DNA from 2 places in the Bacillus sp. C-3-6 genome. Region 1 is predicted to be linked to the other one. Evidence: riboswitches for the same ligand, from Rfam matches in the RefSeq annotation. Region 1 holds a riboswitch; the other holds the start of a gene.

Region 1 (5,313 bases):
GCTTACTATTCTCTTTTTCAACGGCTAACGTTACGTTTTCTAAAGATAAGATTTGTGCCATGTTTTTTCTCCTTTCGATTCCGTTTGACGATTTTTGGATCAATCGCATCTTGCAAACCATCACCAATTGCATTAAATGCGAACATAATGAGTGCAATCATGATTGCCGGGAAAAATAGCTGCCACCATTCTCCGCTCAATAATGTCCCGAGTGCATCATTCGTCATCGTCCCCCAACTTGCCGCTGGTGATTGTACTCCAAGTCCTATAAAGCTTAAAAATGATTCTGAAAAAATAGCTGCTGGAATTGTAAATGATAAATTTACGATAATAATCCCTGTTAAATTCGGAATTAAATGCCCATATATAATTTTCATATGTGATGTACCTAATCGCTCTGCTGCAATAACAAACTCTCGTTGTTTTAAAGACAATACTTGTGCTCGAATGAGACGAGCCATTCCAATCCATCCCGTTAATGCAAGGGCGATAATAATGGTGAAAAGACCTGGTTTCATAACAATTAATAGTAAAATAACAATTAATAAATATGGGATGCCGTATAATACTTCAATTCCTCTTATAATCCACTCATCAATTAACGTTCCAAGGCGATTACGCCCTCTCACATATCCACTAAATCCACCAATCAGTACACCAAGCCCTATATCGAGGGCAGCTGCTACTAATCCAACTGTTAGTGAAATCTTCCCACCAGCCCAAGTACGTGCCCAAATATCTCTCCCTAGATCATCTGTTCCAAACCAATGTTCACTACTCGGCGGTAAATTTGTTGCCTCTTTTACTTGTTCACTCGCAGTAAATGAAGTTAAACTTTCGCCAATAAGCGAGAAAACAATAATTAGCAATAACGTCACTGTTCCTAAAACTGCGATTGGATTCGATATAAACTTACGAAACACTTCTTTCTTTCTGCTAATCGTTTGCTGATTTTTATTTATCGTTAATTCTTTTTTCTCTTCTTTCGTTAATAACTGTTCATTAATTTCATAAGCTCCCATTTAAATATCCCCCCTCCTTATGTAATAGAACGAATACGCGGATCAACAATGCGGTGAATAATATCTGTAATGAAAATACAAGCAATTAATAATGCACTATAGAAAATCGTTGTTCCCATAATCACCGGATAGTCTCGGTTAAAAATACTATCTACGAAATATTTTCCTAGGCCAGGAATTGAAAAGATTTTTTCAATAACGAAAGTCCCTGTTAAAAGTCCCGCCATTAACGGTCCCACAAATGTAAGTACTGGAACAATCGCATTTCGAAGAGCATGTCTTATAATAATCTTCTTAATTGGTATACCTTTTGCTCTTGCTAGCTTAATATAATCACTCTGCAGTACTTCGATCATATTAGAACGAACAAACCTTGTAATAACTGCAATTGGCCCTAACGCTAATGCAAAGGATGGCAATACCGTATGTTCGAATGTTCCCCAAGAGGCTACTGGTAAAAACTCAAATTGGATAGCAAATACTTGTATAAATAGTGGTGCTAAAATAAAACTTGGAATAGAAATACCTAGAATTGCGAGCAAACTCACACTATAGTCAATTACTCTCCCATGATATAGAGCAGCAAATGTCCCTGCCGCAATTCCTACCAACAATGAAATAACAAGTGCTTGTAGACCAATAATTGCTGATGGACCAAAGCCAGTTGTTATAATTTCTGATACACCTTGCCCGGTTGATTGAACAGATTCACCAAAATCAAAATGAACTACACCGTCTAAATAAGCAACATATTGATTCCATAACGGTTCATCAAGGTGATACTTCGCTCTCATGTTTTGGATCACTTCTTCAGGAAAGATTTTTGCATCTGATGAAAATGGATCTCCCGGAATAATATGCATAATTAGAAATGTCACTGTCGTAATAACCCATAGTGTAAACACCATAACCGATAATTTTTTAATTACATACACTTCAATAACCCCCTAAACGCATGAATTTACTTTGTTTTATGGATGTACTTTTTCCATTACTTCCTTTTCTCTTTTTAGAATACAAAAAGCCTTGATCTTAAAAAATAAGATCAAGGCTTAACAAACAAAGGCCCATCACTTATCTTTCAAGACTTGCTTGCTGGAATTAGCACGGTGTTCCTATTACAGAACCCGCTGCTGAGGTGTCATAGGGCCAGTCCCTCTACCTCTCTGGATAAGTAAATTGCTATATTATTATTTGGTTCAAATTGTATATTTCGAATTATAATTCTGAAAAATTGAAAAGTCAATCAAATTGGATAAATTTAGAAAAATCAGTTTTTAATTCATTTATCGAAATTACAGTTTTCGGCTTATAATAAAAAGAAATAATGTTAAAGGAGTTATAAGATGGACCCCTTACTTCTTGGTACTATAGGATTACCCTTAACAATCGTTATACTTGTCATCATCGGCTCCTATAAACTCTTTATTAAAAAGAAACGTATTACTTCTTTTTATACTCCTTTCGATAATATTACCGGGCAAACTATTTCCGAATTTCACGAAGAACAGAAAATATTAGTATCTGAGGATGAAGACGGAGATGGCAAGAAGAAAAAATAACCCTGCACAGGCAAGGTTATTTTTTCGTTTCTGCTTGAAAACGTTTATAGTATGTCGATGCTGTTGCAAAATTAATTTCTATATCACGAATCAACGATGAATCTTCTTCTTTAGCTAACTTCTGTAATTTTTTCATCGCTTGTTCTGATTCATTCAAGAAACCAATATATACCTCATGTTCTTGCTCTTTCGACTTCGGAACACGAATTTCTTTACGTATATGATCAATATCTTCTAACATGCTCGTTGTTACCTTTTGCACGTCTTCTTTATATGTAGCATTCGTTATTTCCTTACCGCCCTTTTCTTTTGCCACTTCAAATAACTGCAGTGCTTTATTAATTTCTTTATTCATTTTTATATCGTATTTTTCATGTACTGCAAGGTATTCTTTCATCTCTTCTGTTTGTTCAGTAGATTGCTCTACCTTTTCTTTCGGTTCTTTCGTATCTTTATTTCCATTACATCCTACTAGAAGGATCATACTTCCCATTACAGCAATACCCAAAACCTTCTTCATCTCTTCTTCTCCTTTTATCTACAGCTATTACTCATTATAGTTTCTTTTATCTCCACTTGTTATTATACCGAGAACGCCCTACTTTTTACACTTAAGACAACATCGTAATATATATACCAACATGTTTGTCACAGTATCGTCACTTTATACAAATAACTTTTGCAATGCTTTACTACATCACCTTACAAAACTGTAAGCACACATAAAGAACAAACCATGCTAGACTTACATATGCATAACGCAAACATATGTAAGGTTTTAAGGAGAATCATCTATGTACAACACAATGCCTTTTATGGGAGAAGATATTCGTGTCCTTATTCGCGAAAAATCACTTCATATCGAAAATACAGAGAGCCTTCGCCGCGTATTAAAGAAGAAGCATGCTCCATTTAAGTTAGCTCAATATTTAAAACAACAACATACAAATCAATTTCATACCGTGCTAAATATATCGGATAAATCATTAACAATCGAAATCATCGGTCATGTCTACATTGGAAACTTTGCAGATACCTTAAAGGAAATCCCACGTATACCGAAGATTGCTCCTATTATCGTTAAAAAAGCGTATAAAATTACTGACCATACCGATATTATCGACTGTGGGGAAAAAGAAGTCGATAGTAATCGCTGGGTGTGGGATAAACTTGCTGTTTTATATGATACGATCATGAATAATATGTATGAGGTATTTCAAAGAAATGAAAAAAAGAACTGATTCAAACATTCCCTTTGAATCAGTTCTTTTTTGTTAAGCCTCTAAATTTTGTCTTTGTTGCAGTTCAAACTGCTTCTCACTTCTTCTGGCCATAAATAGATAACATAATACTGCTCCTACTTCACAAAGCGCAATAACAACACCCATCGGTAACGCTGTATTACTCCCACCAATACCTACTAGCGGAGCGACAAGCGCTCCTGAAATGAACTGTAATAAGCCTAATAAAGCTGACGCTGTTCCTGCAGCTTGCTTCTGATTTCTCATCGCTAATGAGAACCCAGTTGTTGATACAACCCCGACACTTGATACAACAAGGAATAACGAACATAAAACACCGATTAAACCTATTCCTAGTACGATTGTCAGTAGTAAAGATAGGCCACCAACAGCTGCGATAATAATACCAGCAACAAATAATGTCTTCTCATTCACTTTCCCCGCTAAACGACCCGTTACCTGACTAGCAATAATAATACCGATGCCGTTAATCGCAAAGAATAAACTAAATTGCTGTGGTGATGCTCCGTATATGTTCTGCAACACAAATGGTGAGCCCGAAATGTATGCAAACATTGCCGCTGTTACTAATCCTTGTGACAATGCATATCCCATAAACAGACGGTCCTTTAACAATTTTCCGTACGTCGCCAAAGTCCCTGACAAACCACCCGTTTCTCTTTCTTCAGGAGGTAATGTTTCACGCAATACAAAAGTAGCTGAGATTAACATGAATACGCTAATTGCTCCAAGAACGATGAAAACACCGCGCCACGTTGTAAACTGTAATAATTGCCCCCCAATAATCGGTGCCAAAATAGGTGCTGCTCCGTTTACTAACATAAGCAGTGAGAAAAACTTCGTCATTTCAGAACCTGAGTACATATCACGTACCATTGCACGTGATATAACAATCCCGGCTGATCCTGAAGCTCCTTGTAGGAAGCGCAATAATACTAATGTCCAAATAGATGGCGCAACAGCACAAAGTAAAGAAGAAGCAACATAAATAATAAGAGCAATAATAAGTGGTTTGCGTCTTCCGTAAATATCGCTAATTGAGCCAACAAATAATTGTCCTACTGACAGCCCAAGCAAACAAGCTGTTAATGTAAGCTGCGCTAGGGATGCCCCTGTTTGCAAATCATCCGTTAACTTCGGTAATGAAGGCAAATACATATCAATAGATAATGGCCCAATCGCCGTAAGTGTTCCTAATACAAGAATCATCCATAACCTGTTTGCCTTTACAGGTTTGTATATTTCGTGATTAACTTCATTCACTTTTTCAATTCACCCTTTCCTATACACACTGAATCGTAACAATTATAGTTACATCATAAACATACGTCAAGTACAGCGCATTTTCCTCTTTCATAATGTAAAAAAAAGCGATAGAAATTCTATCGCTTTACTTTTTCACATTGCTATTCGTAAATTTAGATACCGAGGCCATCGTCTCTCCTGTATCTAAATATGTAATTTGAA
Region 2 (5,313 bases), 1.4 Mb from region 1:
CATATCTTGACTCGTCTCAACGAGTAATACATCAACTTCTCCTTTTAATAATCCTCGTGCCTGCCTTGTATAAGCCTCAATCAATTCTTCAAAAGTCACACCACCAGTAACACTAATTGCTTTCGTTGTTGGTCCCATCGCTCCCGCAACATATACTTCCTTACCGCTTTCTTTAACAGCTTGCTTCGCCAAAAGTGCTGCCTTTTCATTTAGTTCTTCATCTAAATGAGACAGCTCATAATCACTTAGTACAATATTCGTTGCCCCAAATGTATTTGTTTCAATAATATCCGCTCCAGCTTCAATATAAGCTTTATGAATCTTTAAAATAACGTCTGGTCTTGTTTCTACTAAATATTCATTACAGCCCTCGTACTCTTCTCCTCCGAAATCTTCAGCAGTTAAATCCTCTTGCTGAATCATTGTTCCCATTGCACCATCTAATATTAAAATGCTATTTTGTAATTTTTCTTCTATACACTTCATCAATTAATACCTTCTTTCACTTCTTGCTTTTCTCTTACATATTTAACAAGATGTTCTGTAATTTCATATTTTAAAAATGGTGTAATAAGATAAATACCATTAAAATATTTCATCGCTGCGTCGATCAATTCTTGCGAAATGCGAATCCCTTCCTCAATTGCCGCCTCTTTCGTTTCGTGTCCATCCATTCTCTCTCTTATTTCTTCTGGAAGAGTAATACCCGGTACCTCAAAATGAAGAAAATCTGCATTCCGCTTACTTACTAACGGCATAATTCCAATAAAAATAGGTTGTTCCAAATGCTTTGTCGCTTCATACACTTCTTCAATTAACGCGATATCGTAAATTGGCTGAGTTAAAAAATATTCCGCTCCAGCATCTATTTTTCGTTCCATTCGCTTAACCGCTGCTTTTAAGTGCCTCACGTGAGGATTAAATGCGCCGCCTACAGAAAACCTTGTCGCCGGTCCAATTGATTTCCCTAAAATTGAACGTCCATCGTTCATTTCTTTAATCATTTTAATGAGCTCAATAGAGGACAAATCGTATACAGAAGTTGCACCAGGAAAATCACCAACGCGCGCTGGATCACCAGTTAAAGCTAACACTTCTTCCATCCCTAACGCCGATAAACCTAACAAATGAGATTGTAGTCCAATGACGTTATGATCCCTACACGTTAAATGTGTCAATACCGGGATATCATGCTTCGTTAATAACGCACCCATTGCCATATTAGAAATACGAGGCGATGCTAATGAATTATCTGCTAGAGTAATAGCATCTGCTCCCGCTCTTTTTAAAGCTCTTGCTCCTTCAAAAAACCGCTGTGTATCTAACGTTTTCGGTGGATCTAATTCCACTACAACTGTCGTTTGTTTTTTCGCTTTCTCTGCTAGAGTGACGTGAGCCTTCGAACGTTTCTCATGCGTATGAACAACTTTCGGCCTTTGAATGGTGTCTTTTTCTATTACAGGTGTAACATTCGCAACAGCGTGCTTCATACTTTGAATATGTTCTGGAGTCGTACCACAACAACCACCTAATAACCGAATACCTTGCTCAATAAATCTCGGCGTCATCGCCTCAAAATAAGCTGGGCTTCCCTCATATACGTAACGTCCCTCCACATAATTCGGGAGACCTGCATTTGGGTATGCTGATAAATAGCCATTTTGCGGAATCGATATCATTTTGAAAGCCTCCGTCATATGAAGCGGCCCTAGTTGACAATTTAATCCAACAACATTTGCACCGTAATCTATAAGTTGCTTTAATATTTCATTGACATCATTTCCATTTTGAGTCGTACCTGCTTCATGTAACGCTAATTGAGCAACAATTGGAATGTTCGTTTGCTTACGCAATACTTTAACAGCATGAAGTAATTCAAATTCATCGTAAAAAGTTTCTAATAGTAATCCATCAACCTGTTCTTCTAGTAAAGCCCCTGCCTGTTCAAGTAGCATAAACTCCCTTTCCATATCAGTCGTTGTAACGGCTCCGATATGTTTCATACCACCAATTGTTCCTAAAATTGCATTTTTATCTGTCACAGATGCTTTCGCCAGTTTTACTGCCGCTCTATTAATTTCTGTAACTTGATTTTCTAAGCCGTACATACGTAATTTCGCCTCATTTGCTCCATACGTATTCGTTTGAATTACATCTGCTCCAGCAGCTACATATTGTTTATGAATCGATATAATTAAGTCTGGATCAGATACATTCAATTCTTCAAAGCTACTTTGCAAGCCATGTGAATGCAATAACGTCCCAACCGCACCATCACCTATTACAATTCCTTTTGATAATAAATCTAGTAATTTCACGAATCTCCCTCATTTCTATCAATATAAAAACCCCCTCTTCACTTTGAAGAGGGGGACATAATCGTTCCTCCTCTTATTATGCAAAACATTCGTTTTGCAGGTATTAGCACCGTTTCAAACATTTCGTTTGAAGGTTGCCGGGTTTCACAGGGCCTTTCCCTCCACCGCTCTCAATAAGAGTTGTCTTTATTATTTTATTTATGTAGCTAAAAGGAAATGCGTTCCCCTTTTAACAATGTTTGTTAATTTTTTAATAAATTTAGCATGCACAAAAGTAAAAGTCAATGACACTTGCGGAAAAATAAAAATTTTTCAAAATAAAGTTGCAATTCAATTATCTTTTGTTGTAAAGTTAAAAACATAATAAAAATTTCATACGAACATTCTTATCTAGAGAGGTAGAGGGACTGGCCCTGTGACGCCTCAGCAACCATTAACATTTTGTTAATAAGGTGCTAATTCCAGCAAATTGTGAAAGATTTGACAGATGAGAAGAAGACTCTATTCAAACCGAAAGCCTTCTTCTTAGAAGGCTTTTTTTATTTTATATTCACTTAATGTTTCAATTTAAAAAGGAGGAATTTTCACATGTCAACAATCGAAACAAAACTAGCACAAATCGGCAATCGCAGTGAAACTACAACTGGAACGGTTAATCCACCAGTTTATTTCTCAACCGCTTATCGTCATGAAGGAATTGGTAAATCTACTGGCTTTGACTATTCACGAACTGGCAATCCAACTCGAGGTCTTTTAGAACAGGCAATCGCAGACTTAGAATATGGCGAACAAGGTTATGCCTGTAGTTCAGGGATGGCGGCTGTTCTCCTCGTCCTTTCTCTATTCCGCTCTGGAGACGAACTTATTGTATCTGAAGATTTATACGGTGGAACGTATCGATTATTTTCTGAACATGAAAAAAAGTGGAATGTTCGATGTAGATACGTAAATACACAGTCTATTAAACAAATTGAGCAAGCTATCACAACTGAAACGAAGGCTATTTTCATAGAAACTCCAACTAATCCATTAATGCAAGTTACTGATATTGCTGCAGTCGCAACTGTAGCGAAAAGGCACGGACTACTTCTTATTGTAGACAACACATTCTACACACCTTATATACAGCAACCATTAACAGAAGGTGCTGACATTGTACTTCACAGCGCAACGAAATATTTAGGGGGACATAACGATGTACTAAGCGGACTTGTCGTTGCAAAAGGAAAGGAACTTTGTGAAGAAATCGCTCATTATCATAATGCATCAGGTGCAGTTTTAAGCCCATTTGACTCATGGTTATTAATTCGCGGTATGAAAACGTTAGCGCTTCGCATGAGACAGCATGAAGAAAATGCGAAAGCAGTTGTTGCATATTTAAATGATGAAGACGGGGTGACAGATGTATTTTATCCTGGAAGAGGCGGCATGATTTCATTTCGCCTTAAAGATGAAGCTTGGATTAATCCATTCTTACAATCTTTATCCTTAATTACATTTGCCGAAAGTCTTGGTGGTGTAGAAAGTTTAATGACTTATCCAGCAACGCAAACACATGCTGATATTCCTGAAGAAATTAGAACAGCAAACGGTGTATGTAATCGTCTTCTTCGATTCTCCGTTGGCATTGAAAATAGTAACGATTTAATTCAAGACTTAAAGCAAGCCATTAAACTTGTAAAAGAAGGTGTAAGAATATGAGTTATTCTATAGATACACTCTTACTACACAACCAATATAAACATGACTCGCAAACAGGAGCTGTGAACGTTCCTATCTATAACACATCAACTTTTCACCAGTTTGATGTAGATACGTTCGGAAAATATGACTATAGCAGGTCAGGAAATCCAACTCGTGAAGCTCTTGAAGATATCATTGCTTTATTAGAAGGTGGAACAAAGGGATTCGCCTTTGCATCAGGCATTGCAGCGATTTCCACTGCATTCCTCCTTCTTTCACAAGGTGATCACGTACTCATTTCAGAAGATGTATACGGAGGAACTTACCGAGTGATAACTGAGGTACTCTCCCGTTACGGTGTTTCACATACATTTGTTGATATGACCAATTTAGAAGAAATAAAACAAAGCATTAAACCAAATACAAAGCTCTTTTATGTAGAAACACCTTCTAATCCACTTTTAAAGGTGACAGATATTCGCGAGGTTTCTAAACTTGCAAAATCTATTGGGGCTCTTACTTTTGTTGATAATACATTTTTGACACCACTATTCCAAAAACCACTTGAACTTGGAGCTGATGTTGTTCTTCATAGTGCCACAAAATTTATTGCTGGGCATAGTGATGTTACTGCCGGATTAGCAGTAGTAAAAGATGCAGAACTCGCTCAAAAACTTGGATTTTTACAAAATGCATTCGGTGCTATTTTAGGACCTCAAGATTGTTCTCTCGTACTTCGCGGTCTAAAAACATTACATGTACGCCTCGAGCATTCAGCTAAAAATGCCAATAAAATTGCACATTATTTACAAGAGCACGCTAAAGTACAAAATGTCTATTATCCGGGATTACAAACACATCTCGGATTTGATATTCAACAATCTCAAGCAACATCAGCTGGAGCAGTCTTATCATTTACTTTGCAGTCAGAAGATGCACTCCGCCAATTTTTATCAAAAGTAAAATTACCTGTTTTTGCAGTTAGTTTAGGAGCTGTAGAGTCAATTCTTTCTTATCCAGCAAAAATGTCACATGCAGCACTGTCGCAAGAAGCTCGTGATGAAAGAGGAATCTCTAATTCATTACTTCGGTTATCAGTCGGTCTTGAAAATGTTAACGATTTAATATCCGATTTTGAAAATGCCCTTTCTTATGTAGAAGAACCTGTAAATGCATAGAGAAAAAAGAAGATATGAGAATAGGTTTTCATATCTTCTTTTTATGCGATTTAGTTATAGTCATTTGAAATTTTTCTTATAGTCCATAAAAAATAAAAGTATATCATCTATTTCTAAATAATTGATTAATTGAT

What was found. Region 1 has a riboswitch for S-adenosylmethionine ahead of ACW0JX_RS01060 (ABC transporter permease). Riboswitches for the same ligand answer to the same signal wherever they lie in the genome.
Region 2: it holds a riboswitch for S-adenosylmethionine, as region 1 does, so the genes downstream of both, ACW0JX_RS20720 (bifunctional homocysteine S-methyltransferase/methylenetetrahydrofolate reductase) here and ACW0JX_RS01060 (ABC transporter permease) in region 1, are expected to answer to the same signal.

What each region holds. Positions count from the first base shown of each region.
Region 1 is NZ_CM137247.1:179,631-184,943, reverse strand. Features, by position in the region: gene ACW0JX_RS01070 (ABC transporter ATP-binding protein) at 1-61, opposite strand, end outside; gene ACW0JX_RS01065 (ABC transporter permease) at 18-1,022, opposite strand; gene ACW0JX_RS01060 (ABC transporter permease) at 1,040-1,957, opposite strand; SAM riboswitch class I at 2,094-2,199, opposite strand; gene ACW0JX_RS01055 (DUF3951 domain-containing protein) at 2,369-2,584, shown strand; gene ACW0JX_RS01050 (hypothetical protein) at 2,601-3,104, opposite strand; gene ACW0JX_RS01045 (hypothetical protein) at 3,379-3,825, shown strand; gene ACW0JX_RS01040 (multidrug effflux MFS transporter) at 3,859-5,118, opposite strand; gene ACW0JX_RS01035 (DUF3981 domain-containing protein) at 5,237-5,313, opposite strand, start outside.
Region 2 is NZ_CM137247.1:4,037,159-4,042,471, forward strand. Features, by position in the region: gene metH (methionine synthase) at 1-486, opposite strand, end outside; gene ACW0JX_RS20720 (bifunctional homocysteine S-methyltransferase/methylenetetrahydrofolate reductase) at 486-2,318, opposite strand; SAM riboswitch class I at 2,389-2,498, opposite strand; SAM riboswitch class I at 2,702-2,812, shown strand; gene metI (cystathionine gamma-synthase/O-acetylhomoserine thiolyase) at 2,907-4,019, shown strand; gene metC (cystathionine beta-lyase) at 4,016-5,179, shown strand.